DNA from 3 places in the Streptomyces sp. NPDC043867 genome. Region 1 is predicted to be linked to each of the others. Evidence: riboswitches for the same ligand, from Rfam matches in the RefSeq annotation. Region 1 holds a riboswitch; each other region holds the start of a gene.
What was found. Region 1 has a riboswitch for cyclic di-AMP ahead of AC069T_RS01790 (LysM peptidoglycan-binding domain-containing protein). Riboswitches for the same ligand answer to the same signal wherever they lie in the genome.

Region 1 (11,738 bases):
TCTTCCTTCTGGGCAGCAGCCGCACCGACGGCAACACGGAACTGCTGGCCCGCCGCGCCGCCGAGCAGCTGCCCGCCGACGTGGAGCAGCGCTGGCTGAGCCTCGCCGACCACCCGCTCCCCGACTTCGAGGACCAGCGTCACGACAGCGATCACGTCCGGCCCACCGAGGGCGCGGCGGCCCTGCTCCTCGACGCCACCCTCGCGGCGACCGACATCGTCATCGCCTCGCCGCTGTACTGGTACACGCTGTCCGCACCGGTCAAGCGCTACCTGGACCACTGGTCGGGCTGGCTGCGCACGCCTGGCGTCGACTTCAAGAAGACGCTGACCGGCCGCACCCTGTGGGGTGTCACGGCGCTGGCGCACACGGAGGAGGTGGTGGCCGAGCCACTGGTCGGCGCGCTGAACAACTCGGCGGCGTACCTGGGCATGCGCTTCGGCGGGGTCCTCCTCGGGAACGGCAGCAAGCCCGGTGACGTACTGAACGACTCCGCGGCGCTGGCCCGGGCCAAGACGTTCTTCGCGCGGGAGGCCCCGCTCGCCCGCTTCCCCTACGAGGTGCCCGGGGAAACGGCCGCCTGAGGGCGGGTCCGGCCTACGCCGTGACGCCCTACGCCGTGAAGTCCTGTCCTACGTGATGCCCTACGCCGTGATGTCCTTCGCCGTGAACCGCGCCCAGGCCGCGGAACCGAACACGGCCGCGTACAGGGCCTGCAGTTCGAGATTGCGGACCATGTCGTCCCAGTACACCGGCTCCCGCATGAGGTCGGCGAAGGACAGCCAGTAGTGGGAGAAGAAGTAGGGCTGGAGGGCGTGCAGCTGGGGGATCTGGTCGAGGATCTGGACGGTGACGAGAAGGCCGACCGTCGTCGCCATCGCGGCGATGCCGCTGTTGGTCAGCGTCGAGACGAACAGGCCGAGCGCCGCCGTTCCGGTCAGTGAGGCGGCGACGGCCAGCGCGATGAGCAGGGCCCTGCCGATGCCCTCGGCGAGGCTGATCCGGGTCCCGGAGATCGTCGTCAGCTCCCCGAGCGGGAAGAGGAGGGCGCCCGCCGCGAGCGCCGAGACGGCCACCACGAGGGTCGCGGCCAGGCAGAACGTCAGCACCGTCGCGTACTTGGTGACCAGCAGGCGGGTGCGGCCCGCGGGGGCGACCAGCAGATAGCGCAGGGTGCCCGCGTTCGCCTCGCCGGCGACGGCGTCGCCCGCGACGACACCGACCGCCATCGGCAGGAAGAAGGGGAGCGTCGCGGCGAGCGCCGTGAACACCAGGAACAGGCCGTTGTTGGTGATCTGCGAGATGAACGCCGGGCCCTCACCGCCTCCGCCGCCCGCCGCCGAGCCGTCACCGGTCTCGATCTTGACGGCGACACCGATGAGGACGGGCACGGCCGCCAGCACGGCCAGCAGCGCGATCGTCCGCCAGCGCCGGAAGGTGGTGACCAGCTCGCTGCGGAACAGTCCGAGCGTCCACAGCGGGCCCGGCTTCCGTACGGTGCGGTCGCCGGCCGCAGGGGCCGCCACCTCAGCCCGCGACATCGAAACCCTCTCCCGTCAGCGCCACGAACGCGTCCTCCAGGGACGCCCGCTCCACCCCGAAGCCGCGCACCCGCACGCCCGCCGTGACCAACGCGGCGTTCAGTTCGGCCGGTTCACGCTCCGGCGGCTCCGCGCTCACCCCCGTCTCCGTCACCACGAGATCCGTGACGCCCTGTTCCTTCAGCACCCGCGCCGCCTCGCCGGTGTCGGGGGTGGTCACCACGAGGCGCCCTCGCGCACCCGCCGCCAGCTCCGCCACCGGACCCTGGATGATCAGCCGGCCCCGGGCCATCACGGCCGCGTGCGTGCACACCTGCTCGATCTCGTCGAGGAGGTGCGAGGAGAGGAAGACGGTGGCGCCGTCGGACGCCAGCTCCCGTACCAGGGAGCGGATCTCGCGCATGCCCTGCGGGTCCAGGCCGTTGGTCGGCTCGTCGAGGACGAGCAGCCGCCGGGGCTGCAGGAGCGCGGCGGCGAGTCCCAGCCGCTGCTTCATGCCCAGGGAGTACGCCTTCGCCTTCTTGCCCGCGGCGGCGGTGAGGCCGACCCGGTCGAGCGCGGCCGCGACGCGGGTGCGCCGGGTGCGCGGGTCGGCGGTCGGGTCGGCGGCGTCGTACCGCAGGAGGTTGTCGCGCCCGGACAGGAACCCGTACAGGGCCGGGCCCTCGATGAGGGCGCCCACCTGCGGGAGCACGGCGCGCGCAGCGCGGGGCATCGGCTGCCCCAGCACGCGCGCCGTGCCGGACGTCGGGGCGATCAGGCCCATCAGCATGCGGATGGTGGTGGTCTTGCCCGAGCCGTTCGGCCCGAGGAAGCCGAAGACACTGCCCGCCGGGACGCTCAGATCGAGACGGTCGACGGCGAGCTGTCCGCCGCGGTAGCGCTTGGTGAGCGCGCGGGTGGCGATCACCGCGTCCACCAGCCCGGGCTCCGCGGCGGACGGCTCCTCCATGCGTTCCCTCGATTCGTCGGTCCCCGGCCCGCGGGACGCGGACCTACTTCACGGCGGCGTCGGCCGCCTTGACCAGCGCTTCCTTGGTGACGGCACCGGCGTACACCTGGCCGTCGTCCGTGATCAGCGCGTTGACCAGCCGGGTCGAGAAGACCGTGCCCGAGCCGAACTTCCCGCTGACGTGGTCGCCGAGGGAGTTCAGGAAGCCGGAGACGTCACCGTTGCCGGAGGACTCCGAGGGCATGCCCTGACCGCCCGTGTCGAACCGGGCGATCGTGGTCCAGCCCTCGCCGATGGTCTTCAGCCCGTCGAGGCCCTCGGCGAGGTCCTCGTCGGACTCCGGGGAGGACTGCGGGGAGGACTTCGGCGCGGAATGCGGGCCCTTCGAGCCGGCCCCGGTGTCGCCCTCGGTGACCTTCGCGCCCTTCGGCGGGGTGAAGTCGAAGGTCGACGCGGCCGGCTTCGCGAAGTCGACCTGGGTGAAGCCGGCGTCCACGACCGCCGAGCCGCCGCTCGCCGGGGTGAGCGTGAACTTCAGCGGCGTACCGGTCTTGGCGTCGACGGCGACGGTGATCGCGCCGACCGTGGAACCGGACTGCTTCGGCTTGACGACCAGCCGGTACGCGTCCCGGCCGGCGACCTGCGCGGTGCCGTCGACGGTCACCGACGTGGTCTTGTCGACCGCCTTCAGCGCCTCCTCGGCCAGGTCCTGGGGCGTGGCCGGGACGTCCTCGGGCGCCTCGGACTTCTTCATGCCCTCGGGAGCGGTCGAGTGGTAGACCTCGTTCGACTTGCTGTCGTAGGCCCAGACGTCCGCGCCGTTGTGGATGACGCTGTACTCGGCGGCCTTGTCCAGCAGCGAGACCTTGCCCTTGTCGGGGCCGTCGGCCGCGACGCGCAGGGTGTGCGTGCCGGAGGCCAGCTCCATGAGCTTGGACGACGGGTCGGCGGAGGAGCCGTCGCCCTTGCCGGCCGCCCCCGGGGCGAAGCTGCTCTCCAGACCGCCCAGGTCGGGCAGCCCGAGGTCGGTGCTGATCTTCACCGTGCCGGACAGCCGCTGGGTGTCCGACTTCGCGATCCTCTCGATGAGTTGCTGAGCGGTGATCTTCGGCAGGTCGGGGTCGCCGGAGTCGGCGAGCGCCGGGACGAGCCCGATGGTCGCCGCCGCCACCCCCACCACCGCGACCGGGACGACGTACCGCGCGGCCTTGCGCCGGCCCGCGCTCACGTCGTCGGCCTCGTGGGCCAACGGGTCCTCGGATGCGTACGGTGTCATGTGTGCCTTTACCTCCGTCATCGGCGGCGGCCTTCAGTCACTGTCCTCGTCCACCCCTGCGCCGCCATTCTCACCCGAATTGATGAGGAGTGGTGCTTTCCATCTGACCAAATCCGCCGGGAAGAAGCGTCAGACCCCGGGCTCAACTCCGTGTACTGCTGCGGTATGACACACAGGGGCGGTGTCTCCCCCGACCCGTAGGGGTCGTGTGGGGCGGACACCGCCCGTGGGACCGGGACTCGCTGTCAGCGCTGCACGAACACGTAGTCGGCCCGGTAGGGGACCCGCGTGATCGCGCCCGGTGTGCAGGACCCGGCCGGGGCCACCCCGCCCACCGTGTTGAGGCGCAGGATCTCGGCGGTGCCGGCCAGCAGTCCGCGCGGCTTTCCGGACGGGGTGGCCTTCAGGTCCAGTTCCGGGATGTTCCCGGCGCCGTTCGGCGTCCTGGCGAGCACCGCCCCGGTGACCGCGCTGCCGTCGGGCGCGACCCACTGCGGCGTACCGGAGTCGGGCGCCACGAACGAGTGCGCGATACGGCCGCCGAACACGGCGCTGACGTCCCGTTGGGCGAAGGCGTGGCCGCCGCCCTCGACCGGCTTGCACGCGTAGATCTGCTCGCCCCTGACCACCGTCGCCTGGAAGCTGTCGAACGCGTGGCGGAAGTCGAAGGCGGTGGTGACGCGGTGGAGCTGTCCGCGGAGCGCGCCGCCCGGGAACTCGGCGGTGTGCAGATCGGCGTGGAACGCGCCCGGGTCGTTGGTCAGCCGCTGGAGCAGGGCGGTGTCCTCGACCACGGCGGTGCCGGTGGCGCGGTGCCGCCCGCTCCCGCTCAGCCGCTCGTTGAAGTCCACCCGCACGGCGCCGTGGGTGCCCCTGGCTCCCTCGTGGAGGTGGAGGCGGATCGGCCTGCCGGTGCCGCGCCAGGTCACGGCGACGGACACCCGGTCGCCGTCGACCTCGATGAATTCCAGGGCCGCGCCTTCCTTGTCGCGGATGGCCGGACCGCCCGCCGCCGGCACCTCGCCCGCGCCGCGCAGACTGGCGGCGAGGATCGTGCCGCCGCCCGGCGGGACGGCTCCGCTGTCGGCGACCGCGGGAACGGTTGCGACGGCGAGCGCGGCGGCCGAGGCCACCGCGACACCGGCCAGGGCCAGGCGCCCGCGGCGCGCCGCGCGTGTGAGGTTCGATCCCATGATTCCGTCGTCTCCCCGTGTCCCGGCCGCGCCCCCTGGCGTCGGCCTGCGAACGGGACTACGGAGTGGAAGGAGTTCCGCACTCAAAGTGAGTATGTGACCCACGTCACAGTCGCTCGGGTGCGTCCGGCGCCCAGGTGCTCAGGCGCGTCCGGCGCGCAGGGACGAGCGTGCAGCGTGGAACGAGGGCGCAGCCCGAGGCGCGGGCGGGACCCTCGCCGGCCCGCGGGCGGGCGGGCCGGTCAGCCGGCCCGGTGCACCACCGCGTCGCACAGCTCCAGGAGCGCCGCCTTGGCATCGCACTCCACCAGCGGCGCCAGCGCGGCCCGCGCGTCCTCGGCGTACCGCACGGTGTCCCGGCGGGCCTGCTCCAGCGCGGGATGCGCCCGCAGGCGGGTCAGCGCCTCGGCGTGCCGGGCGTCGTCCGTGAGGTCGGAGTCGAGCAGCTCGCACAGGGCGATGTCCTCGGCGAGCCCAAGGCGCTCCACCCGCTCACGCAGCCGCAGCACCGGCAGCGTGGAGATCCCCTCGCGGAGGTCGGTCCCCGGCGTCTTGCCGGACTCGTGCGAGTCGGACGCGATGTCCAGGACGTCGTCGGCGAGCTGGAAGGCGACGCCGAGCCGCTCGCCGTACTGCGTGAGCACGTCCACGACCGTGTCGTCGGCGCCCGACATCATCGCGCCGAAACGGCAGGCCACGGCGACCAGCGAGCCGGTCTTGCCGCTGAGCACGTCGAGGTAGTGGTCGATCGGGTCGCGCTCGTCACGGGGGCCGGCGGTCTCCAGGATCTGGCCGGTGACCAGGCGCTCGAACGCCTCGGCCTGGACCCGGACGGCCTCCGGGCCGAGGTCCGCCAGGATGTGGGAGGCGCGGGCGAAGAGGAAGTCGCCGGTGAGGACGGCGATCGAGTTGCCCCAGCGGGTGTTGGCGCTGGGCACCCCGCGGCGCACCTCCGCCTCGTCCATCACGTCGTCGTGGTACAGCGTCGCGAGGTGGGTGAGCTCGACGACCACGGCCGAGGGCACGATGCCCGGCGCGTAGGGGTCCCCGAACTGGGCGGCGAGCATCACGAGCAGCGGCCTGAACCGCTTTCCGCCGGCCCGCACGAGGTGCTGGGCGGCCTCCGTGATGAAGGGGACCTCGCTCTTGGTGGCTTCGAGCAAGCCCTCTTCCACGGCCGTCAATCCGGCCTGGACATCGGCTTCGAGAGCCTGGTCCCGCACGCTCAGCCCGAAAGGCCCGACGACGGTCACGAGAGGTTCTCCTGTCTGCTGACGATCACATGGCGAACTCGGTCGATCATTCGGTCGATGACACGGTTTGTCGATGTGTCGCTGCCATCACTCAAGTCAGCGTATCCGGTCACGTTTCGATCACCACGAGCGCCCACCGCCCCCGTCTACGACTTCCCTCCCCCAGCGGGCGCAGTCATGCCCGGGCGATACGGCATCACGGGCGGTATGTTCTTGATCACCTGATACGTCCTGACCTGTACCGAACCCACCGGAAGGCTCTCGTGCCGTGACGCGCCGCCGCCACCCGGCACGCCACGCGGCCCGAGGCACTCCACTCCCCGAGGTCACCGTGATGAGCACGCACATCCGTACGTCGTTCCCCTACGAGACGGCGCACGAGGACGTCCTGATCCCGCTGCCGGACGGGACACGCCTGTACGCGCGCGTGTGGCGGCCGGTCACCGACGAGCCGGTCCCGGCGCTCCTCGAATACCTGCCGTACCGCCTGACGGACTGGACCGCGCCCCGCGACTGGCAGCGCCACCCCTGGTACGCGGGGCACGGCTACGCCTCGGTCCGGGTGGACGTCCGCGGGCACGGCAACTCGGAGGGCCTGCCGGCGGACGAGCACGCGCAGGTGGAGGCGGCCGACGGGGTCGAGGTCGTCCACTGGCTCGCGGCCCAGCCGTGGTGCAGCGGGCGGGTCGGCATGTTCGGCCTCTCGCGGGGCGGCTTCGACTCCCTCCAGGTCGCGGCCCTCGCGCCCGAGCCGCTCAAGGCCGTGGTCGCGGTCTGCTCGACGGACGACCGCTACGACAACGACCGGCACTACCTGGGTGGTTCCGTCCTGGCCTGCGACCTGCACGGCCGGGCGGCGGCCATGCTCGCCTTCGCCTCCCGGCCGCCGGACCCGCGCTACGTCGGTCAGGTGATGTGGCGCGACATGTGGGTGGGACGGCTGGAGGCCGTGACCCCCTTCGTCCACACCTGGCTGGAGCACCAGACGCGGGACGCCTACTGGCGGCGCGGCAGCGTGCGCGAGGACTACGGGTCGGTCAGGGCCGCGGTGCTCGCGGTCGGCGGCTGGCACGACCCGTACCGGGACACCGTCCTGCGCCTGGTCGAACACCTTCCGGCGGACCGCGTACGCGGGCTGATCGGCCCCTGGTCGCACCAGTACCCCGACCGGGGGCTGCCGCCCGGCCCGGCGATCGGCTTCCTCCAGGAGACGCTGCGCTGGTGGGACCACTGGCTGAAACCCGGCCCCGACACCGGTGCCGCCCCGGCCGGGGGCGCCACCGGTGTCCTGTCCGAACCGCTCCTGCGCGCGTACATCAGCGACTCGCACGTCCCGGCCACGGTGTACCCGGCCCTGCCCGGCCGTTGGGTCGGGGAGGACGCCTGGCCCTCGCCGTCGGTTACACCGGTGTCGTACGCGCTGCGGGGTGTGCCCGTGCCGGTGCGCTCACCGCTGCACACCGGGCTGGACGCCGGACGCTTCCTGCCCCTCGGCAACGACGCCGACCTGCCGCCGGACCAGCGGGACGAGGACGCGAAGTCGGCGTGCTTCGAGTTCGAGGTGCGGGAGGAGACCTGGGTGCTGGGGCGGCCGAGGGTCCGTCTGCGGCTGACCTCGCCGGTGCCGCGCGGGCAGGTGATCGCGCGGCTCTGCGACGTGTTCCCGGACGGAGCGTCGACGCTCGTCACGCGCGGCGTACTGAACCTCTCCGCCCGCGAGGGCACGGACCGGGCGGTGGAGTGGCCGCCCGGCGCGACCCGGGACGTGACGTTCGAGCTGAGCGGCATCGGTCACGCCTTCCCGCCGGGGCACCGCATCCGGCTCGCGGTCTCCTCGGCGTACTGGCCCTGGGTCTGGCCCCAGCCGGGCTCGGACGCCGGCTTCACGCTGCACCCGGACGGCAGTTCGCTCGAACTGCCCGTACGCGCACGGGAGTCGGACCCCTCGATCACCTTCGAGGAGCCGGAGGAGTCGGAGCCGCTGGGCGCGGTCGTCCCGGCGACTCTGGACGAACCCCGCCCACAACGGCTGGTCGTGCGCGATGTCGCCGCGGGCACCTGGCGACTGGAGGTGGACCCGGGCCTCGGCGGCACTCGCGTGTACCCCGACGGCCTCGAGGTCACGGAGGACGCCCTGGAGACGTACACGACCGGCCAGCGTGATCCCCTGTCCGCCCGCACCCGCTCGGACTGGTCGATCCGGTTCCACCGGCCGGACACGTCCTGGGACGCGCGCGTGGAGACCCACTCCCAAATCACCTGTGAGGCGGGGGAGTTCATCACCTCGGACGAGGTGATCTGCCGGGACGGGGACGAGGTCGTCTTCCACCGGACGTGGGAGAGGCGCATCCCGCGCACGGCGGGCTAGAGCCCGGCGGGACTCGGCCCGGCCCGGCCCGCGGCGTCTCCCCCTCGGCGGCCCGCCCGGCGACCTGCCCGCCCCCGTCCGGCGACCACCCGCTCCCGCTCCGGCTCCGGCTCCGGCTCCCGGCTCCCGGCTCCCGGCTCCCGGCTCCCGGCAGCCCACCGGGCCACAGCGCCGCCGGGCCACCGCGCCGCCCGACCTCCGGACCGGAGCCAGTAATGCCCGAGTTGCCTGCTTTGAATCCCCTTTCATGGGGCTTGTTGGCGTGAAATGGGTCACGCTCAAATCGATCTTTTGGCCGGTCCGGCCGGACAAGTCTCCCTTTGCTAAAGGCAAGTTGAGTTTCACGTTCCGGTCTAATCGGACCATTTCCCCCCTGGCCAGAGGTAGATCAAATGCCTTGCCAGGGGAAATCGGGCCTTGTTTCGGACATGTGCTCTCGCATACGTTCACGTCGATCCGAGCGGACCCGCCTAATCCTGCCGCGCTCGGTGACCCCACCCACCCACGCACGGCAGGAGCGGGGGACCCAGGTAAGCCGCCGGTCCGGATCACCGGAACGGCTCGGGGTTAAGTCGCATGTCACCGTGCGGCCGGGCACCTCCCAGCCCGAACCCGACAGCTCACCTCGCAGGCATCGGAGAGGAAGAGTTTCGCCATGGCCGTTCGAGGCAAGCACCGTCGTCCCGGAAACAACGCCCTCACCCGCGGGCTCATCGCCGCCGGAACGGGCGGAGCCGCACTCGCGATCCCCCTCGTGGGCGCCACCGTCGCGCAGGCAGCGCAGCCGACGCAGGCCGTCCGGTCCGTGCCGGCCGCGGTCCCGCAGGTCCAGCTCGTCACCTACAAGGTGGCCCTGGGCGACACCCTGGCCAAGATCGCGCGAGAGCACACCAAGAACAGCGACTGGAAGAAGCTGTACGAGGCCAACCGCGCGGTCATCGGCAGCGACCCGTCGCTGATCCGCCCGGGCCTGAAGCTGACGGTCGGCACGAAGACCGTCAAGGGCGCCGCGACCGGCACCACCACGGCCGCCAAGTCCGTCGTCACCCCCGCGTCCGCGAAGACGTACGCGAACAACCTGGACGGCTGGATCAGGGAAGCCCTGGACATCATGTCCCAGAAGGGCATCCCGGGCAGCTACGACGGCATCTACCGCAACATCATGCGCGAGTCGTCGGGCAACCCGCAGGCCATCAACAACTGGGACTCCAACGCGGTGGCCGGCACCCCCTCCAAGGGTCTCCTCCAGGTCATCGACCCGACCTTCGCCGCGTACCACGTGGACGGCACCTCGATGGACCCGTACGACCCCGTCGCGAACATCACGGCGGCCTGCAACTACGCGGCCGACAAGTACGGTTCGATCGACAACGTCTTCGGCGCGTACTGATCACCGTACGGGCCCGCGCGTACTGAATTCCCGCGCGCGGGGCCCCGCCTACCGGGCCCCGTGCAGGACCGTGCCGGGCGCTCCCCGCCCGACGGCGTCCGCCGTTCCCCGGTCCCCAGGGCCGGGGAACAGCCGTTCCAGGACGACCGCGATGCCGTCCTCCTCGTTCGAGAAGGTGATCTCGTCCGCCACCGCCCTGAGTTCGGGATGGGCGTTGGCCATGGCGACACCGTGGGCGGCCCAGTCGAACATGGGGATGTCGTTCGGCATGTCGCCGAAGGCGATCGTGGCCGACGCCGACAGACCGAGGTGCCCGGCGGCGAGCGCGAGGCCCGTCGCCTTGGTCACGCCGCATGGCTGGAGTTCGACGGTGCCGGGTCCCGACATGGTGACGGTCGCCAGGGAACCGACCGTCGCCCTGGCCGCCGACGCCAACTCGTCGTCGGACAGGAAGGGATGGCGGAGCAGCACCTTGCTGATCGGCTTGGCCCAGAGGTCGTCGCGCCGTAGCACCCGCACCGCGGGCAGCGTCGGGTGCGGCATGAGGTAGCCCGGTTCGATGAGCGTGAGCCCGTCCACCCCGTCCTGGTCCACGGCGGCGAAGACCTGCCCGACCTCGGCCTCGATCTTGCCGAGCGCCGTCTCGGCCAGCTCCCGGTCCAGGGTCACCGACCACAGCAGACGGCCGGCCCCGGCGTCGTACAGCTGCGCGCCCTGGCCGCACACCGCGAGCCCTGTGCCGCCGAGTTCGTCGAGCAGCGGGCGCACCCTCGGCGCCGGGCGTCCGGTCACCACGAGATGCCGACCGCCCGCCTCGGCCACCCTCGCCAACGCGGCCCGCGACCGGTCGGAGAGCGTGTCGTCGCCGCGCAGCAGCGTTCCGTCCAGGTCAGTGGCGATGAGTGAATATGCAGTCGGAGCGGCCATGATCCGAAGAATACGGATCCCGCGCCCCAACGGCCCGGCGGGAACCGGACGACGTCCGGTATCCCGGCAGCAACGCCGGCCCCCCGTAAGGGATCACGCGCCGCGCATCACCGGGTCCGTACGAAGCGGCCGTCGTGGGCGCCTGCGCCGGAAGGCGGCAACGCCCCGCCCGACACGGCTCGACGGACATTGCGAACTCTTCGGACGCGGTGCGCGGTCCGTCACGGGACCTGCCTCCGCTCGCCTCTCCCACGTAACGTGTGCCGCGACCACCTGGAACGCGTGGAACACATGGATCGACGCGTGACACACATGGATCACTGGCGAGCACGAAAGCGAGGCAGCACCCGATGCCCCCCTTCGACGTCCCCGAGGGCGACCCCTTCGGTCCGCACAATCTTCCGTACGGCGTGTTCTCCCCAGCGGGTTCCGGCGGCTCCGCGGAGGGGTCAGGCCGTGCTCCGTCCTCCGGTGCGCGACGGGTGGGCGTCCGGCTCGGCGACCGCGTGCTCGACGCGGGCGCCGCGGCACGGGCGCTCGGCTCCCCCTACGAGACGCTGCTCGCGCGGCCGACCCTCAACCCCCTGCTCGCCGCGGGCCGCACCGCCTGGTCGGACGTGCGGCGCGCGCTCACCGCGTGGGTGACGGTCCCGGCGCACCGGGAGACGATCGAGCCGCTGCTGTACCCGCTGTCCGAGGTCACCCTGCACCTGCCCTTCGAGGTGGCGGACTACGTCGACTTCTACGCCTCCGAGAACCACGCCCGCAACGTCGGACAGATCTTCCGCCCGGACGCGGAGGACTCCCTCACCCCCAACTGGAAGCACCTCCCGATCGG
Region 2 (7,800 bases), on a different contig from region 1:
CGTCGCGCGAGGAGTCCGAGCACGACGTCATCGAGAACAGCCACGCGTCGGCCGTGCTGGGCTGGGCGGACGGTCTCGCCAAGGCACGCGAGGTGCGGGGCGGTGACGGCCACGTCGTCGCGGTCATCGGGGACGGCGCGCTGACCGGCGGCATGGCGTGGGAGGCGCTGAACAACATCGCCGCCGCCAAGGACCGCCCGCTGATCATCGTCGTCAACGACAACGAGCGCTCGTACGCCCCGACCATCGGCGGCCTGGCCAACCACCTCGCGACCCTGCGGACGACCGACGGGTACGAGAAGGCGCTGGCCTGGGGGAAGGGCGTACTGCTGCGGACGCCCGTCGTCGGGAACACCCTCTACGAGTCGCTGCACGGCGCGAAGAAGGGGTTCAAGGACGCGTTCGCGCCGCAGGGCATGTTCGAGGACCTGGGGCTCAAGTACGTCGGGCCGATCGACGGGCACGACACGGCGGCCGTCGAGTCGGCGCTGCGGCGCGCCAAGGGCTTTCACGGGCCGGTTCTCGTCCACTGCCTCACCGAGAAGGGCCGCGGTTTCGAACCCGCTCTCGCGCACGAGGAGGACCGTTTCCACACGGTCGGTGTGATGGACCCGCTCACCTGCGAGTCCCTGGCGCCCGTCAACGGGCCCTCCTGGACCTCGGTGTTCGGTGACGAGATCGTCCGCATCGGGGAGGAGCGCGAGGACGTCGTGGCGATCACGGCGGCCATGCTGCACCCGGTGGGGCTCGGGGAGTTCGCCGAACGGTTCCCCGACCGGGTCTGGGACGTCGGGATCGCCGAGCAGCACGCCGCGGTGTCCGCGGCCGGGCTGGCCACGGGCGGCCTGCATCCCGTGGTCGCCGTCTACGCGACCTTCCTCAACCGGGCGTTCGACCAGTTGCTGATGGACGTCGCGCTGCACCGGTGCGGGGTGACCTTCGTGCTGGACCGGGCGGGCGTCACCGGTGTGGACGGCGCCTCCCACAACGGCATGTGGGACATGTCCATCCTCCAGGTCGTGCCGGGGCTGAGGATCGCCGCGCCGCGCGACGCCGGCCAACTGCGGGCCCAGTTGCGCGAGGCGGTCGCCGTCGACGACGCCCCGACGCTGGTCCGCTTCCCCAAGGAGTCGGTCGGGCCGGCCGTCCCCGCGGTCGGCCGGGCCGGCGGCATGGACGTCCTGCACCGCGCCGAGCGGCCCGAGGTGCTTCTGGTCGCCGTCGGCGTGATGGCGCCGGTGTGCCTCCGGGCCGCGGAGCTGCTGGAGGCCCGGGGGACCGGCTGCACCGTCGTCGACCCGCGCTGGGTCAAGCCGGTCGATCCCGCGCTGCCGGGCCTCGCCGCCCGGCACCGTCTCGTCGCCGTCGTGGAGGACAACAGCAGGGCGTCCGGGGTCGGCGGCGCCGTCGCCCTCGCCCTCGGTGACGCCGAAGTCGACTTACCCGTCAGGAGGTTCGGCATTCCGGAGCAGTTCCTCGCGCACGCCAAGCGCGGTGAGGTGCTCGCGGACATCGGCCTCACGCCCGTCGAGATCGCCGGACGGATCAGCGCCGGCCTGGCGGCGAAGGACCAGTTCGCCAAGGAGAAACAGGAATGACCATCCCCTCAGGGACGGCTCCCTCGGAGGAGCCCGTCACCGGGAGGCCCCTGCCCGGGGACTCCCCTTCCGCCCCTTCCCCCTCCGGGGACTCCGCTTCCGTCAACTCTCCTTTCCGGGAGTCCCGTTCCGCTGCTTCCGACACGGGGGAGTCGGGTTCCGGGAGATCCCGTTCCGAGGAGTCCCCTTCCAGGGAGCCGCTCTCCGGCGCCCGGGAGTTCGATCTCGCCGAGCTCCTGGCCGAGCGCGGCGGCGAGCGCTACGAGCTGCACACCAAGCACCTCAACCACCAGCTCCCGCGCATGCTGCACACCATCGGCTTCGACAAGGTCTACGAGCGGGCCGAGGGCGCGCACTTCTGGGACGCCGACGGCAACGACTACCTGGACATGCTCGCCGGATTCGGCGTGATGGGCCTCGGCCGCCACCACCCCGTCGTCCGCAAGGCGCTGCACGACGTCCTCGACGCCTCACTCGCCGACCTCACCCGTTTCGACTGCCAGCCCCTGCCCGGACTGCTCGCGGAGAAGCTGCTCACCCACAGCCCGCACCTGGACCGGGTGTTCTTCGGCAACAGCGGCACGGAGGCCGTCGAGACCGCCCTCAAGTTCGCCCGGTACACGACGGGAAAGCCGCGCGTCCTCTTCTGCGCGCACGCCTTCCACGGGCTGACCACCGGCTCGCTGTCCGTGAACGGCGAGAGCGGCTTCCGCGACGGCTTCGCGCCGCTCCTGCCCGACACGGCCGTCCCGCTCGGTGACCTGGACGCCCTGGCGCGGGAGTTGAAGAAGGGCGACGTCGCCGCACTGATCGTCGAACCCATTCAGGGCAAGGGCGTGCTCGAGGCCCCGCCCGGCTATCTGCGCGCGGCCCAGGAGCTGCTGCGCGGGCACAAGGCGCTGCTCATCGCCGACGAGGTGCAGACCGGGCTCGGACGTACCGGCGACTTCTACGCCTACCAGCACGAGGAGGGCGTGGAGCCGGACCTGGTCTGTGTGGCGAAGTCGCTGTCCGGCGGCTACGTGCCGGTCGGCGCGACGCTCGGCAGGGACTGGATCTTCAAGAAGGTCTACTCGTCGATGGACCGCGTTCTGGTGCACTCGGCGAGCTTCGGATCCAACGCCCAGGCCATGGCGGCCGGGCTCGCCGTGCTCTCCGTGCTGGAGAACGAGCAGGTGGTCGCCAACGCCCGGGCGACGGGCGAGCAGTTGAAGTCCCGGCTCACGGCGCTCGTCGACAGGTACGAGCTGCTCAGTGACGTACGCGGCCGCGGCCTGATGATCGGCATCGAGTTCGGCCGGCCCCGGTCGCTCAAACTGCGCAGCCGGTGGACGATGCTCCAGGCCGCGCGGAAGGGACTGTTCGCGCAGATGGTGGTCGTGCCGCTGCTGCAACGGCACCGCATCCTGACCCAGGTCTCCGGCGATCACCTGGAGGTGATCAAGCTGATTCCGCCGCTGATCATCGGGCAGCGCGACGTGGACCGGTTCGTGGAGGCCTTCACCGCCGTCATGGACGACGCGCACAGCGGGGGCGGACTGATGTGGGACTTCGGGAAGACCCTGGTCAAGCAGGCGGTCGCGAACCGCTGACGCCCCTTCTTTTGCCTCCGGGGCAACAAACTTGCCGCGGAGGCAAGCGCTGCGGCTCAATGGACGGTATGAGCCCTGCCGAGGGTACGCACCCTCCCGGACCGGGGGACGAGCTGCCCGCCGTCGCCCCGCAGCTGCGCGCACTGCGCCGCCGCGCCTCCCTCACCCTGGAGGCGGCGTCGCGCGCCGCCGGGCTCTCGCCCGCCCATCTCTCGAGGCTGGAGACCGGGCAGCGCCAGCCCTCGCTGCCGATGCTGCTCGCGCTCGCCCGCGTCTACGGTACGACGGTTTCGGAGCTGCTCGGCGAGAGCGTCGCCGACCGGGACGCCGTCATGCGCGCCGCCGACCTGGAGCCCAGCACGGCGGGCGGCTGGACCTACTGGCAGGCGGGCGCCCCCGGCCGCGGCATGCAGGCACTGCGCGTGCACGTGCCCTACGGGGCGCAGGGCGACATCGTGCGCGTCCACCCCGGCGAGGAGTGGCTGTACGTCCTCAAGGGCGGGCTGCGCCTGCGCCTCGGGGACACCGCGCACGTCCTGGCGCCCGGGGACAGCGCGCACTTCGACTCGCTCACCCCGCACCGCCTGGCCGCCGCCGACCGCGCCGGGGCCGAGCTGCTCTTCGTCCACACACTGCTGCAGAGCCCCACCACGGCGCTGTGCCTCGGCCCGGTGACCGGCCACCCGACACCAGGAGAGACGTCATGACCGAACCCACGGAGCCCGGGTCCCGGCGGTCCATGGAGGAGAAGTTCCCGCGCGCGCTGTGGGTGCGGCTCATCGTCTACGTGGCCGTGGGCCACCTGTTCGCGGCCTTCGTCTATCTGCTGTTCACACTGGGTGCACGGAACCAGTAGCCGAAGGGGGGCGTCCCGCTCGGCCGGCCCCGCGGGAGACCGGCCGTCAGGACCCCGGGCCGGGATCTCGTCACTCGAGGAGCCGGTCGCGCAGCCGCTCCCGCAGTTCCGGGGTGACCCGCAGCCCCTGCTCCAGGTAGGTATCGGTCCCGCCCCAGGTCGCCTCGATCGTCTCGAAGGCGGCCGTCAGATACTCGGCGCGGGCGTCGAAGAGCGGGCTGAGCAGCTCCATGACCTCGGGGGAGTAGGCGGAGGCCGCGGAGCTGCTGCGGTGGACCTTGTACCGGCGGTGCGCGGCGTTCGACTCCAGGTAGTCGGCGAGGATCGCGTCGCGCTCGACACCGACGGCGAGGAGGGTCACGGCTATCGACAGGCCGGCGCGGTCCTTGCCCGCCGCGCAGTGCATCAGGGCGGGCACACTGTCCTCCGCCAGCGCGTGCAGCACGCGTGAGTGCTCGGCGGTGCGCTCCTTGATGATCATGCGGTAGGAGCCGATCATCCGGTCCGCCGCCTTGCCGTCGGCGAGGATCGCGCGCAGCTGCTCCAGGTCGCCGTCGCGGACCATCTTCCAGAACTCGGCGCCGTCCGCCGGGTCGCTCAGCGGCAGATTCACGTTCCGCACGCCCGGCAGCTCGATGTCCGGGCCCTCCAGCCTCTGGTCCGCGGCGTTACGGAAGTCGAAGATCGTGTGCAGGCCGAGCGAGGCGAGGAACTCGGCGTCCTCCCCGGTCGCGTGCGCGAGGTGGCCGCTGCGGAACAACCGCCCGTACCGCACTCGCCGACCGTCCGTGGTGGGCAGGCCGCCCACGTCACGGAAGTTGCGCACTCCGGCCAGCTCTGGCTCGGTCGACGGGATCTGCTGCGTCACGGGGGCTCCTCCCACTCGTCCGTCGGCGCTGCCTCGGCGTAGCTCACCGACCGGATGCGCTCCTGACGATACGACATGGGTTCCTGGGGCAATGAGTTGTCCACAGGCGGCGTATCCCGGGCGGAGTACCGCGACGACGTGACCGAAGGTTGCCCGGGGCCGAAGCCGGTAAGACGTCGCTCGTAGGGCGCCGGGCCGTGCGGGGACCGCCCGCGCCGGCGGATGGTGACCCAGGCAGATGGAGGAGTGACAGGTGAAGGGCTTCCGCGGATTCATCCTGCGCGGCAATGTGGTCGACCTGGCGGTCGGCATCGTCATCGGTGCGGCGTTCACCGCCGTGGTGAACGGCTTCGTCCGGGCCTTCCTGACCCCGCTGGTCGGTCTGGCGTCGGGGACCACTGGTGACCTCAGCCGCAAGACCTTCACGGTGGGCGGGACCGAATTCCCGTACGGGGCGTTCATCAACGCCGCCATCAGCTTCCTGCTCGTCGCGACCGCCCTGTACTTCCTCGTGGTGCTGCCCGTGAACAAGCTGCACCAGCGTTTCGCGCCGAGCCACGACGTGCAGGCACCCAAGCGCGAGTGCCCCGAATGCCTCAGCCCCGTGCCCACGGAGGCCCGCCGCTGCGCCTCCTGCACCAGTCCGCTGCCGGCGCTCCCCGCGCAGGTGACGGCCCAGTCTGCGGGGGACGGCACCGTACCCGCTCGTCAGGACCGGTGAGAACGATCGGCCTGTCGGACGGGGCGGCACGCACGCTGCCCCGTTCGGACGCTCGGGTCCGAGCTGCCACGCGGGCGCCGGGCTGATGCCCGTTACGACTCGTCCCTTGCGGGAAGTCGCAGCCCATGAACGCATGGGCGGACCTTCGTGAAAAGGATCATCGGCTGACGCGGCGGGTCGCCGCGTGGCAGTCGGACTGCGCGCGGCGCGTGCTGCCGGCGGTGGAGGACGCCGCCCAGCACACCAAGCTGTGGTGGGGTGCCGCCGCCGTCATGTCCCTGGCCGGCTGGAAAGGCCGTCGGGCCGCGGCCGCGGGACTGGCGAGCATGGCTGTGGCGGAGCTGGTGTCCAACGCCGTGCTCAAGCAGGTGTGCGAGCGGGAGCGGCCGCCGAAGGAATGGATCTCGCACGAGGACGTGCACGAGCGGCCCGACTCCTCCTCGTTCCCCTCCGGGCACACCGCCGCGGGCGTGGGGTTCACGGCCGCGGTGGCGGCGGTGTGGCCCCTGGCGGGCGCCGTGTGTGCGGTTCCGGCCGCGATGGTGGCCACCGAGCGGGTGCACACCGGCGCCCACTATCCGTCCGACGTCGCGGCCGGAGCGGTGATCGGCCTGGCCGCGGCCGCTCTGGTGCGCAAGAGCCCCCGGCTGGTGCTGCGTCTGCTGCGGTGAGCCCCGGGGAGCACGCTCCCCACCGTGGCCGCCTCGGTGCGGCCGGCCGTCCGAGCCCTCGGCGGGCCGCGTCTCCACGAGCGGTCCGCCGTCGCCGTCCGTGTGTCCTGCCTGACGCCTGACGCCGGACGCCTGACGCCGGACCCCGAAGGCCGGACGCCATGCGGCAGATATCCTTCAATGAACTGTCTGGACCTTCTGTCCCATTTGTGGGTATGGGTCCCAACTGGTGCGCAATCAGGGCCTCCTGGCGGGGTGGCGCGTGAGCAGCGTCATACCGGTGACAATGCGTCGTGAACCCGGTTTCTCAAGTCTTCGGGATTACCGGGCGATTGCAGACCCGGAAAGATCACTCGTCGACGGACAGTGACCGGCAATCCGGACATGGATCAAGAAATGGGTGTGCACAGAAAACCCACAAGCTTGTCGACGCCCTCTCACGTCGCCTACGTTCACCCTCACTCCGGACGGACGCCCAATCCTGCCGCCGCCCGGAATCCCGCACACTCACCCGTCCACGGCAGGAGCGGGGGACCCACAGGTATGACGCCTGTTCCGGTCTCCGGACAGGCTAGGGGTTGAGCCGCGCGCAACGCGGCCGGGCATCTCCAGCTCGCACCCGACAGCTCACCTCGCAGGCGCCGGAGAGGAATGCACCATGCCCGCGAAGGGTAAGCACCGCCGTCCCAAGTCCCTGCGCCTCACCCGCTCGATCGCCGTCGTCGGCACCGGCGGCGCCGCACTCGCCCTGCCGCTGATGGGAGCCGCGGGCGCCCACGCCGCGACTCCCGCGGCCGCCGTCTCCGCCGCTCCGGAGAAGGCCGCCGCCGCCGCGCCGGCCGCCGCCCAGAAGGCCGAGACGAAGACCTACGCGGTGAAGGCCGGCGACTCCCTCGCGAAGATCGCCGACACGCAGCACGTCAGCGGCGGCTGGAAGAAGCTCTACCAGGACAACCGCGCGGTCATCGGGGGCGACCCGGCACTGATCCACCCGGGTCTGAAGCTGACGCTCGGCGGCAAGGCCGCGTCCCCCGCCGCCCCGTCGTCCGGCAAGACCACCCAGACGACGAAGACGAAGGCCGCTCCGGCCGCGGCCACCAGCAGCTCCGGCTACACCCTGCCGGTCGCGGGCGCCATCGTCGGCACCGCCTACAAGACTGCGGGCAGCATGTGGTCCAGCGGCTACCACACCGGTGTCGACTTCGTGGTCCCGACCGGCACCTCCCTCAAGGCCGTCGGGCCCGGCACCGTCGTCTCGGCCGGCTGGGGCGGCGCGTACGGCAACCAGGTCGTCATCCGGCACGCCGACGGCCAGTACTCCCAGTACGCCCACCTGTCCTCGCTGTCGGTCTCGGCCGGGCAGACCGTGACCGGCGGCCAGCAGATAGGCCTGTCCGGCGCGACGGGCAACGTCACCGGACCGCACCTGCACTTCGAGATCCGCACCACCCCGGACTACGGCTCGGACGTGGACCCCATCGCGTACCTGCGCGC
Region 3 (11,738 bases), on a different contig from region 1:
GCTTCCGCGTGGTGCCGTACAACGACCTCGCCGCGCTGGAGGCGGCCGTGGACGAGACCACGGCGGCCGTGCTCCTCGAACCCATCCAGGGCGAGGCCGGCGTCGTCATCCCGGACGAGGGCTATCTCACCGGCGTCCGCGAGCTGACGCGGCGCGCCGGATGCCTGTTCGTCGCGGACGAGATCCAGTCGGGGCTCGGGCGCACCGGCCGCACGCTGGCCGTCGACCACGAGGGCGTCGTCCCGGACCTGCTCCTGCTGGGCAAGGCGCTGGGCGGCGGCATCGTGCCGGTCTCCGCGGTGGTCGGCCGTCGCGAGGTGCTCGGGGTGCTGCGTCCCGGCGAGCACGGGTCCACGTTCGGCGGCAACCCGCTGTCGGCGGCGGTCGGTTCGGCGGTCGTGGAGCTGCTGGAGACGGGTGAATTCCAGCGCCGGGCCGCCGAACTGGGTGTCGTCCTGCGGGGCGGCCTCACGCACCTGGTGGGCCGGGGCGTCGTCGGGTTCCGCGCCCGGGGGCTGTGGGCGGGCGTGGACGTCGACCCCGCCGTCGGCACGGGCCGCGAGATCAGTGAACGCCTCGTGCGGGAGGGGGTTCTGGTCAAGGACACCCACGGCTCCACGATCCGGCTCGCCCCTCCGCTGACCATCAGCGGTGAGGAACTCCAGTCCGCTCTCGGGGCCCTGGAGAAGGTTCTGACGCAGGGCGGCTGATACCGGCCACGTGGCGACAGGGCGTGCCTGCGAGATGGTTACGCCCGGCGACGCCCGTGCCTACACTGATCGCTCCCGCGGGGGTACGAAGGAGCGGCAGAGTGTTTTATTACGTGCTCAAATACGTGCTTCTGGGTCCGCTGCTGCGGCTGGTGTTCCGGCCGCGGATCGAGGGCCTGGAGCACGTGCCGTCGTCGGGCGCGGCCATCATCGCGGGCAATCACCTCTCGTTCTCGGACCACTTCCTGATGCCCGCCATCCTGAAGCGGCGCATCACCTTCCTGGCGAAGGCCGAGTACTTCACCGGCCCCGGCATCAAGGGCCGGCTGACCGCCTTCTTCTTCCGCAGTGCCGGACAGATCCCGGTGGACCGGTCGGGCAAGGACGCCGGGCAGGCCGCCATCCGCGAGGGACTGTGCGTCCTGCGCAAGGACGAGCTGCTCGGCATCTACCCGGAGGGCACCCGCTCGCACGACGGCCGGCTTTACAAGGGCAAGGTCGGCGTCGCCGTGATGGCCCTCAAGGCGGGCGCGCCGGTGATCCCCTGCGCGATGATCGGCACGTTCGAGGCGCAGCCGCCGGGCAAGAGGATCCCGCGCGTCCGTCCCGTCGCGATCCGCTTCGGCACCCCGCTCGACTTCTCGCGCTACGCCGGGATGGAGAACGAGAAGACCATCCTGCGCGCGGTCACCGACGAGATCATGTACGCCGTCCTCACGCTCTCCGGGCAGGAGTACGTCGACGAGTACGCGGCCGCCGTCAAGGCGAAGGAGGCCGCGGCACAGGCGCGGCGGGCGCGCAGGTTCCCGCGGCTGCCGACGAGGTGACGGCGCCGGACGGACGGCGAAGGGGGCGGCCGGAAGACCGGCCGCCCCCTCGCTGTGTCGCCGGGCCGGACTACGGCTTGGGCGTGGCGTGCGGGGCGCACGTCACGTCGGCCGCGTCCGTGCCGCCCGTGAGCAGGTAGGTGTCCACCCGCTCGTTGATGCACGGGTTGACCAGACCGGTCACGCCGTGCGAGCCCGCGTCCTTCTCGGTGATCAGGCGGGAGCCCTTGAAGCGCTTGTGCAGTTCGACGGCGCCCTCGTACGGGGTGGCGGCGTCATCGGTGGACTGCACGATCAGGACGGCCGGCAGCCCCTTGCCGGTCTTCACGCTGACCGGGGTCTGCTGCTTGGCCGGCCAGGTGGCGCAGGGCAGGTTCATCCACGCGTTGGCCCACGTCATGAACGGGTAGTCCTTGTGGAGCCGCGTGTTGTCCCGGTCCCACTTCTTCCAGCTGGTGGGCCACTTGGCGTCGGTGCACTCGACCGCGGTGTAGACGGCGTTGCTGTTCTCGGAGGCCTTGTTGCCCGCGAGGTCCGCCGGGTCCGGAGCGGCCGCGTCGACGAGCGCCTGGGTGTCACCGGCGACGTACTTGCTGAACGCCGTCGCGACCGGCACCCACGCGGAGTCGTAGTACGGGGCGCTCTGGAAGAAGCCGATCAGCTCGGCCGGTCCGACGACGCCACCGAGCGGGCTCTTCTTGGCGGTGGCCCGCAGCTTGAGCCACTGGGCCTGGACCTCGGCCCGGGTGGCACCGAGGTGGAAGGTCGCGTCGTTCTTCGCGACCCAGTCCTCCCAGTCCTTCCAGCGTCCCTCGAAGGCGATGTCCTGGTCGAGGTTGGCCTCGTACCAGATCTTCTCCCGCGAGGGGTTGACCACGCTGTCGACGACCATGCGGCGGACGTGTCCCGGGAAGAGCGTGCCGTAGACGGCGCCCAGGTAGGTGCCGTAGGAGACGCCCAGGTAGTTGAGCTTCCGCTCGCCGAGGGCGGCCCGGACGACGTCCAGGTCGCGCGCGGTGTTCGGCGTGGTCATCTGCGGCAGCATCTCGCCGCTGCGCTCGGCACAGCCGTCCGCGTACTCGGCGGCGAGCTTGCGCTGGGCGCGCTTGTCGGCCTCGGAGTCCGGGACCGGGTCGGCCTTCGGCGCCTTGACGAACTCCTGCGGGTCGATGCAGGAGATGGGCGCCGAGTGACCGACACCGCGCGGGTCGAAGCCCACGAAGTCGTACGCCTTCGCGGCGTTGGCCCAGACCGGGTTCTTGTTGGTGACCCGGGTCGGGAAACGCATGCCCGAACCGCCGGGGCCGCCCGGGTTGTAGACGAGGGCGCCCTGGCGCTCCTCCTTGGTCCCGGTGTTCCCGATGCGGTCGACGGCGATCTTGATCTGCTTGCCGTTCGGACGCGCGTAGTCGAGCGGCACCGTGACCCACCCGCACTGGATCGGCTTGGCGAAGCCCCAGTCGGCAGGGCAGTCCTTCCAGTCGATCCCGGCCTTGGCGGCCCTGGCCGCCGCGATCGCGGCACCCCGGGCCTGTCGGTCCTGTCCGTGCCGCGCGTCGGCGGCTGCCGACGGCGCCGCGACGGCTCCGGCTATCAGGGTCGCCGTGACGAGCGCTCCGGCCGAGCCGAGCGCTGCCACCCGCCTCGTCGGTCTGATACCACTCAAGTGGGGCCTCCCCGTACATCGTTGCGATTGGTACGGGGATCCTTTCTGCTGTGGGGCCCCTGAGAACAGAGGTACCCTGGCTTCTTTACTAATCCGATAACCGGTGCGCGTTGCTCCGTTGAGCGGAGGGGGTAGGTCAGTCCAGTGCACGCAACGCCTCGTCGAGCGTCCGCCGCAGCCGCAGCGCGTCCGGCGCGAGGGCGGTCACCAGGACGGCGGGACCGGCGAGCGGGTTGAGTGCGGCGCCCTCCCCGAACAGCCGTGGCACCATCGGCTTCCGCTCGAACTCCGGCCGCACGACGACGAGTTGGCCCAGGGCGCGATGTCCCCCCAGGACGGCGGGACCGTCCCAGCCTCCGGGTGCGCCGGGCCCGCAGGACAGTTCCTGGTCCAGCACCGGCTTCCCGTCGACGCGCACGGTGAGACGGCTGGTGAGCCGTCCCGGTTCCTCGCCGGCCCGCCCGAGCACCTGCTCCTCCCGGAAGACGAGCCGGGCGCCGGCCGCCACGTCGACCCGGGACGACACGTACAGGTCGCTTCCCCTGACGGAGATCAACTGCTCCGGCATCCAGTGCAGTTCGGCTCCGGCGGCCACGCCGAGCCGGATGTCGTAGCGCGCCTCTCCCCCGGCCTGGCCCGGCAGGGCGATGGTCGCGGCGGCCGAGCCGACGTGGAGCCGGGCCCCGTCGCCCGCCTCCGCCTCGACGCCGAAGTGGTCCCCGCCGAGCGGCCCGCTCATCGCGCCGACGATCATCACGCGCGCCTCGGATCCGTGCGCCTGGGTGCGGCGCAGCGCCAGCGGGCCTTCGCTTTCCAGGACCGGCAGGGAGGTACCGCCGCTGCCGTCACCGCGCGCCGCGATCCGCGCGGTGGCCCGTACCCCTGCCGTCATGCCGTCCACGCGGCGTGCCGCGCGCGTACCCAGTCGGCGACCTCACCGACCCCGGCCTCGGTCCGCAGCGACTGGAAGACGACGGGCAGCCGGGCCCGCTGCGCCTCGGCGTCGGCGGCCATCCGCGCGAGGTCGGAGCCGACGTACGGTGCGAGGTCCGTCTTGTTCACCACCAGCAGGTCGGCGGTGGTCACCCCCGGGCCGCCCTTGCGGGGGATGTCGTCACCGCCGGCGACGTCGATCACGAAGATCTGCGCGTCGACGAGCCCCTTGGAGAAGGTCGCCGTCAGGTTGTCTCCCCCGGACTCGATCAGCACGAGGTCCAGGGACTGCAGCTCGTCCTCCAGTTCCTCGACCGCTTCCAGGTTGGCGGAGATGTCGTCGCGGATCGCGGTGTGCGGGCAGGCCCCGGTCTCCACGGCCGTGATCCGCTCGGGCGGCAGAACGGCTTCCCGCAGCAGGAACTCGGCGTCCTCCCGCGTGTAGATGTCGTTCGTCACGACGGCGAGGGACAACTCGTCGCGCAGCGCCCGGCAGAGCGCGGCGACGGTCGCGGTCTTGCCCGAGCCGACGGGGCCGCCGAGCCCGATCCGCAGCGCCCGCCGACGGCCGTCGCCCCGGTGGACGTCGGCCCCCACGGCCGAGGGCCCGTCATGGAGGTGGGTGTGGTCGAGATGCATGATGCGGCTCCAGTTTTCAGCCCGTCCGGCGTTCGAGGACGAGGCCGCAGGACGGTACGGGGGTCCGGGGGCGGAGCCCCTCGGGACAGGAAGGGAAGGGGACGGAGGGGGTGAACTCCGTCCGGAACAGGGGGCGAACTCTCCCCCGGAACGGGGGGCGAACTCTCCCCCGGAACGGGGGGCGAACTCCCCTCCGGAACGGAGGGTGAACTCCCTTCCGGAACAGGGCGCGAAGTCCTCCCCGGAACTTCAGGAGGCGAACAGCCTCACGGACCAGGCGGCATGCGCCTCCGCCCCGATCTCCAGCAGCGGAGCGGAGGCGGCCGGCAGCACGTCGACCCCGTCGACGAGCGCGCGCCGGGCGGCGTCCACCGCGGCCCGCGCCACGAGGTCCAGCTCGGGCGCGAGCAGCGCCAGCACACCGGTCGCCTCGAACGGGTCGAGGCTCAACAGCCGTACCGTCGCCGTCGCCGGTCCGCTCACGCTCTCGTACACGGAGCAGTACGCGGCGTCCTCCGGCGCCAGTCCGGCGGCCCCGGCTGCCAGCCCGAGGACGACGGGCTGGTGCGCTCCCTTGGGGAACCGCCGTGCCAGGTCGTCCAGTTCGGGGCTCGGCCACGCCGCGCGGGCGGCCCGCACGAGCTGCCGCCCGAGCCGCCGGGCGGCGGCTCGCAGGGCGGGCGACGGCGTGCGGGCGTCCGCGGCCGCGTCCAGTTCACCCGGGTCGGCTCCGCTCGCCGCCGCCGCGGCCAGGGCGGCCGCCACCAGGCCGGTGGTGTGCAGCCGCCCCCGGCAGAACTCCTCGAGACTCGCCGCGCCGGTGATCCGCCCGGCCTTGACGGCCGCCTCGGCCCCGCCGGAGTGGGCGTGTCCTCCGGCGGGGAAACGGCCGTCGGCCAGGACGAGCAGTGCTGCGCGCGTCATCAGAAGAGGAAGTAACGCTGGGCCATGGGCAGTTCGGCCGCCGGTGTCGCCTCGACCAGTTCCCCGTCGATGTGCACGGCGAAGCTGTCGGGGTCGACCCGCACCTGCGGGCGCGCGTCGTTCTCCCGCATGTCGGCCTTGGTCACCGTCCGCGTGGAATCGATGGGCACGAACCGCTTGCCGAGCGCGAGCCGTTCGGGCAGCCCGTCCTCGATCGCCGTCGGAGCCACGAAGTTGAACGAGTTGGCGGCGGGGGCCCGTCCGATCGCCCCGAACATGGGGCGGGGCAGAATCGGCTGCGGGGTGGGGATGGAGGCGTTCGCGTCGCCCATCTGCGCGTAGGCGATCTGCCCGCCCTTGATGACGAGGTGCGGCTTGACGCCGAAGAAGGCGGGTTCCCACAGCACGAGGTCGGCGAGCTTGCCGGTCTCCACCGAGCCGATCTCGCGGGCGAGTCCCTGCGCCACGGCCGGGTTGATCGTGTATTTGGCGACATAGCGACGCACCCGGCGGTTGTCCGCGCGTCCGTCGCCGGGCAGCGCCCCGCGCCTGCGCTTCATCACGTGCGCCGTCTGCCAGGTCCGCATGACCACCTCGCCGACCCGGCCCATCGCCTGCGAGTCGGAGGAGATGATCGAGATGGCGCCCAGGTCGTGCAGGATGTCCTCCGCGCCGATGGTGGACGGCCGGATCCGGGACTCGGCGAAGGCCAGGTCCTCGGGGACGGACGGGTTGAGGTGGTGGCAGACCATCAGCATGTCGAGGTGTTCCTCGGCGGTGTTGACGGTGAAGGGCCGGGTCGGGTTGGTGGAGCTGGGCAGCACGTGCGGCTCGGAGACCACGGTCATGATGTCCGGCGCGTGACCGCCGCCCGCACCCTCGGTGTGGTACGCGTGGATCGTGCGGCCGGCGATGGCGGCGAGGGTGTCGCCCACGAACCCGGCTTCGTTGAGGGTGTCCGTGTGGATGGCGATCTGGACGCCGGTCCGCTCGGCGACGGTGAGCGAGGCGTCGATGACGGCCGGGGTGGAGCCCCAGTCCTCGTGCAGCTTCAGTCCGAGGGCGCCGCCGCGGATCTGGGACAGCATCGCCTCGTGCGAGACGGTGTTGCCCTTGCCGAGCAGGCCGATGTTGAGCGGGTACCGCTCCATCGCCTCCAGCATCCGGGCCAGGTGCCAGGGGCCGGGGGTGACGGTGGTCGCCTTGGAGCCCTCGGCCGGTCCGGTGCCGCCGCCGACCAGTGTGGTGATACCGGCGGCCAGTGCCTCGTCGGCGATCTGCGGGCAGATGAAATGGACGTGCGCGTCGATGGCGCCGGCCGTGAGGATCCGCCCGTTGCCCGCGACGATCTCGGTCTCGGGGCCGATGACGAGGTCAGGGTGGACGCCGTCCATCGTGTCGGGGTTGCCCGCCTTGCCGATGCCGGTGATCCGGCCGTCGCGGATGCCGACGTCGGCCTTGACGACACCCCAGTGGTCGATGATCACGGCTCCCGTGATCACGATGTCCGGGGTGCCCTCCGCGCGCGTGGCGCGCGCCTGGCCCATGGACTCGCGGATGACCTTGCCGCCACCGAACACCGCCTCGTCGCCGGCGCGGCCGGGACCGCCGCAGCGGTCCTCCTCGATCTCGACGAGCAGATCGGTGTCGGCGAGCCGGATCCGGTCGCCGGTGGTGGGGCCGAACAGATCGGCGTACGCGGCACGCGAGATCTCAGGCATCGAGGGCACCTCCGGTCTCACCGCGCAGTCCGGGCACCACACGGGCACCGGCGAGCGGAACGAGTTCGACGTCGACGGGGATACCGGGCTCGAAGCGCACGGCGGTGCCCGCGGCCACGTTCAGCCGCCTGCCGCGGGCTGCGGCGCGGTCGAAGTCCAGACCCGGGTTGGCCTCGGCGAAGTGGTAGTGGGAGCCGACCTGGACGGGGCGGTCGGCGGAGTTGAGGACGGTCAGCCGGGTCACCTCGCGGCCTTCGTTGAAGGCGACGGGTCCGTCGGCGAACAGGATCTCTCCGGGGATCATCGGGCCGCTCCCCCGTCAGACGATCGGGTCGTGGACGGTGACGAGCTTGGTGCCGTCCGGGAAGGTCGCCTCCACCTGCACGTCGTGGATCATCTCGGGGATGCCCTCCATGACGTCGTCCCGGGTGAGCAGCCTGCGCCCGGAGGCCATGAGCTCGGCGACGGTACGGCCGTCACGGGCGCCTTCCAGGAGGTGCGACGTGATGAGGGCGACGGCCTCGGGGTGGTTCAGTCTCAGCCCGCGGGCCCGGCGCTTATCGGCCACGTCGGCGGCCACGTGGATCAGCAGCCTCTCTTGCTCGTGCGGGGTCAGTTGCACGGCGTCCCACCTCACAGTCCTCGCCCGGACCGTGCGGGGTCCGGTTGCCGCAGCCACCGCGACGGGATAGATGTAACACACAGGCAGATTGGGCGATCGGCCTCAATCCGGATACGAAAACCCCTGGTGGCGTGGATCGGCAGGCTAGTTGGACGGAGTTTCAACTACGTTAACCAGCTCTTGATCCACTCATGACCGCCGACTGGGCTGTTCCATACCCGTCGGGCACCGCCGGCCCTTCCGCGCCGCTCACTCCGATGCACCAACGGGGCGAAAACGAAGTCCACGCGCCGCCCCCTGGCGCGGACCGTGCGGGTCCTCCGGGGCGAACGACGGGCCGCCCGCTCCACCTTGCCGCCGACGGCGGACATCCGGCGTGCCGTCACCCCGGGCCGACGGGCGCCGGCTTCGCGCGACGTCCGGCCCGGGACACAAACGCACCAAACGGCGTACCCCCCAACGGCGTAGACGCACCCCTGGCCATGAGCCCCCTCAACTTGCGCAACGTGTGGAGAGCAGGCGCGGAATGAAGTGTTCCGCCGCAGGTGCGGGCTTGGTCGGCACCCCCAACTTCCGTTCGAAACAGGGGGCGTCCACCCGAACGGGTGAGTGGTGAGTAACCCCACAAATCTCCGATTCCGTTCGGATTTTCGGACTTCCATGAGTGAAGATCCCTGCGACGACAAGCCCCCGCCGAAGCGGCGGGGCGATCCGGGCGGACGCCGAGTCCTGCCGCCGCCCGGATGACCGGTCGACAGAAGTGGATCGGCAGGAGTGGAGGACCCAGCACGACGGGCCGCCGGAGAGATCCGGGCGGTCCTTGGGGTGAAGCCGCACATCGCGGCCGGGCTACTTCGCCAGCCCGAATCCGACAGGTCATCCTTCACAGGCGGCTGACGAAGGGTTGCGCATGACTGCGCTCAATCGTGTCCCGTCGCTGTGGACCCGGGCCGGTACGGCCTCGGCCCTCACCATCGCCGCCGTCGGCGGCAGCCTCGTGGTCCCCGGCGCCGCATCCGACGCCGCCGCGGCCACATCGGCGACGAAGGCGCTCCAGATCGCGGCCTCCAAGAAGGGTGCCCCGTACAAGTACGGCGCGACGGGGCCGCGCCGCTTCGACTGCTCCGGGCTCACGCTCTACTCGTACAAGAAGGCCGGCAAGAGGCTGCCTCGTACGGCCGCGGCGCAGTACAACAAGACCAACCACGTCTCCGCCTCGCACCGCAGGGCGGGAGACCTCGTGTTCTTCCATTCGGGCCGGAACGTGTACCACGTCGGCATCTACGCCGGGAAGGGACGGATCTGGCACTCCCCGAAGACCGGAGAGGTCGTGAAGCTCACGAAGATCTGGACGAAGAGCGTCTGGTACGGCCGGGTCGGCTGACCGGCTCCCCGGGGGCGGCGGCGGGCGCCGTCGCCCCCGGAGGGTGAACACGGCCCGAAACGGATACTCGTCCGCCCATGGACGACCGACACCCTCACTCCGCGCGGAACGAGACGCCCCCGGAGCGCGCCGACCGCAACTTCGCCGAGCTGCTCCAGGAGCTGCGCGTCGTCCAGACCGGCGTGCAGATCCTCTTCGCCTTCCTGCTGACCCTGGCATTCACCCAGCGGTTCCCGACCCTCGACACGGTGCAGCGCGTCACGTACGTCACCACGCTGCTGCTCGCCGTGCTGGCCGCCGCCCTCTTCGTGGCCCCGGCCGCCCTGCACCGGTCGCTGTTCCAGCAGAACGCCAAGGCCACCATCGTGCGGGTCTCCTCCCATCTGGCCACGGCCGGGCTGTGCGTCCTGATGCTGGCGTTCACCGGCTCCGTCCTGCTCGTCGTCGACGTGACCCTGGGCCGGGGCGGCGGAATCGCCGCGGCGGCCGGCACGCTGGTCGTCTGCGCGGCGCTGTGGGGCGTCCTGCCCCGGCTCGTGCGGCGCACCCTCCGGGCGAGAAGAGCTTCCTCGGGGGCTCGGGAGCACGAAGGTCCGGGCCGGCGCCCGTGAGGGCCGCCACGGCCCTGACGGCGCGGCTGCCATGTCGCGAGGGCCGCCACGGCCCTGGCGGCGCGGCTGCCGGGTCGCGGCTTCAGGGTTCCTGCCCCGGGGTCACCGGCCGGGCCGGGAGCGACCACGGCAGCTCGATCACGACCGTCTTGCCGCCCTCGCGGGTGGGCCGCACGCTCACCCTGCCGCCGCACTCGGCGGTCAGCCAGCGGATGATGACCAGCCCCCGGCCGTTGTCCTGCTGGACGGCGGCCGGCAGACGCTTCGGGAACCGCGGGTGGCTGTCGGTGACTCCGATGCGCAGCTGTTCGTCACGCTCGAGCGTGACGTCGACGGTGAAGGTCGGAGACTGCCCGAGGGTGTGCTGGACGGCGTTGGTGGCGAGCTCGGACACGATCAGGCGTACGGTCTCGGCGGCCTCCGTGCCCCTCGGCAGGCCCCAGTCGGCGAGGACGCCGATGACGTAGGTCCGGGCCGCGGAGACCGATGCGGGATCGCTCGGCAGAGTGACGGATGCTTCCTGGTGATCTGCCATGGCGACATCGTCCCTTTCCCACGGGACCCGTAGTCCGACACGGAGCGGCTGATTCGAGTACGGTCCCGGACCGGTGCTTCGCGCCAGACTGCCACCGCCGCACCCCTCACGGGCGCGATCCACCGGGATATGCATATATCTGTCGCTCGATGCGGTGAACTCTGCGCGAACGTGCCCGTTCGGCCGGGCACCGGGCGCATCCTCTACCGTCGCCGGGAACGCCGCTCACCGGGCGGAAGGAGGCGGCCATGCGACACGGTCCAGCGGTGCGGCGCCGCAAGCTCGGCGCCGAACTGCGCGTCCTGCGCGGCCGGGCGGGGCTCACCAGCGGCGAGGCGGCCCGGCTGGTCGGCTGGCACCAGTCGAAGGTGAGCCGGATCGAGACCGGCACCAGCGGCGCGAAGCCGTCCGACGTACGGCGGCTCCTCGACGCGTACGGCGTCCAGAGCCCCGAACTGCGCGAACTGCTCGTCGGCCTGGCCGGCTCCGACGGCGACGGGCGCCACTGGTGGCACGCCTACCGCGGCGTGCTCCCGCCGACGTACCGCGACTTCATCAGCCTGGAGTCGCAGGCGAGTGCCATGCGCACGCTGGAGACCTGCGTGGTGCCGGGCCTGCTGCAGACGCCGGAGTACGCCCGTGCGGTCACCCGGGCCGCCGTGGAGGGTGTGGAGGACGGCAAGCTGAACGCGCTGGTGGAGGTGCGGCTGGCCCGGCAGGACGTGCTGCGTTCGCGTCCGCCCCTGGAACTGAGCGCCGTGCTGGACGAGGCCGTGCTGCGGCGGGCCGTCGGCGGACGCGCGGTGATGCAACGGCAGCTGGAACGGCTCCTGGAGGCGGCACGCCTTCCTCACGTACGGCTCCAGGTGCTGCCGTTCGCGTCCGGAGCCCACGTCGGGATCAGCGGGCCTTTCGTTATCTTCTCATTTCCGAACACTTCTGATCTGGATGTGGTTGTTCTTGACCACATGACGAGTAGCCTCCACCTCGAACGGAAAGAAGACCTCCAGGCCTACACCGAGGCCTTCAACACCCTTCGGACGCACGCTCTTTCGCCCGAGGACTCCGTGGACTACATCGCCGCGACACGTGACGGCGCGTGAGGAGGCATCATGTCGGCACCGCCTCGGTCCGTACGATCCAGTACGTCCCTGCACGGAGTGCGG

Region 2: it holds a riboswitch for cyclic di-AMP, as region 1 does, so the genes downstream of both, AC069T_RS18465 (M23 family metallopeptidase) here and AC069T_RS01790 (LysM peptidoglycan-binding domain-containing protein) in region 1, are expected to answer to the same signal.
Region 3: it holds a riboswitch for cyclic di-AMP, as region 1 does, so the genes downstream of both, AC069T_RS35090 (C40 family peptidase) here and AC069T_RS01790 (LysM peptidoglycan-binding domain-containing protein) in region 1, are expected to answer to the same signal.

Annotation. Positions count from the first base shown of each region.
Region 1 covers NZ_JBWKDS010000001.1:347,756-359,493, forward strand. The annotation lists gene AC069T_RS01755 (flavodoxin family protein) at 1-584, shown strand, start outside; gene AC069T_RS01760 (ABC transporter permease) at 645-1,541, opposite strand; gene AC069T_RS01765 (ABC transporter ATP-binding protein) at 1,528-2,493, opposite strand; gene AC069T_RS01770 (LolA family protein) at 2,537-3,769, opposite strand; gene AC069T_RS01775 (CHRD domain-containing protein) at 4,015-4,962, opposite strand; gene AC069T_RS01780 (polyprenyl synthetase family protein) at 5,205-6,215, opposite strand; gene AC069T_RS01785 (CocE/NonD family hydrolase) at 6,550-8,583, shown strand; cyclic di-AMP (ydaO/yuaA leader) riboswitch at 9,073-9,232, shown strand; gene AC069T_RS01790 (LysM peptidoglycan-binding domain-containing protein) at 9,239-9,973, shown strand; gene AC069T_RS01795 (HAD family hydrolase) at 10,022-10,900, opposite strand; gene fahA (fumarylacetoacetase) at 11,251-11,738, shown strand, end outside.
Region 2 covers NZ_JBWKDS010000017.1:1,025-8,824, forward strand. The annotation lists gene dxs (1-deoxy-D-xylulose-5-phosphate synthase) at 1-1,598, shown strand, start outside; gene AC069T_RS18435 (aspartate aminotransferase family protein) at 1,595-3,190, shown strand; gene AC069T_RS18440 (helix-turn-helix domain-containing protein) at 3,259-3,897, shown strand; gene AC069T_RS18445 (DUF6126 family protein) at 3,930-4,046, shown strand; gene AC069T_RS18450 (tyrosine-protein phosphatase) at 4,117-4,914, opposite strand; gene mscL (large conductance mechanosensitive channel protein MscL) at 5,168-5,635, shown strand; gene AC069T_RS18460 (phosphatase PAP2 family protein) at 5,761-6,306, shown strand; cyclic di-AMP (ydaO/yuaA leader) riboswitch at 6,805-6,962, shown strand; gene AC069T_RS18465 (M23 family metallopeptidase) at 6,965-7,800, shown strand, end outside.
Region 3 covers NZ_JBWKDS010000055.1:27,647-39,384, reverse strand. The annotation lists gene rocD (ornithine--oxo-acid transaminase) at 1-710, shown strand, start outside; gene AC069T_RS35130 (lysophospholipid acyltransferase family protein) at 812-1,537, shown strand; gene AC069T_RS35125 (alpha/beta hydrolase) at 1,608-3,203, opposite strand; gene AC069T_RS35120 (urease accessory protein UreD) at 3,340-4,095, opposite strand; gene ureG (urease accessory protein UreG) at 4,092-4,775, opposite strand; gene AC069T_RS35110 (urease accessory protein UreF) at 5,025-5,699, opposite strand; gene AC069T_RS35105 (urease subunit alpha) at 5,699-7,420, opposite strand; gene AC069T_RS35100 (urease subunit beta) at 7,413-7,724, opposite strand; gene AC069T_RS35095 (urease subunit gamma) at 7,740-8,042, opposite strand; cyclic di-AMP (ydaO/yuaA leader) riboswitch at 8,785-8,949, shown strand; gene AC069T_RS35090 (C40 family peptidase) at 8,953-9,426, shown strand; gene AC069T_RS35085 (DUF6328 family protein) at 9,504-10,037, shown strand; gene AC069T_RS35080 (ATP-binding protein) at 10,120-10,572, opposite strand; gene AC069T_RS35075 (helix-turn-helix domain-containing protein) at 10,821-11,675, shown strand; gene AC069T_RS35070 (DUF397 domain-containing protein) at 11,685-11,738, shown strand, end outside.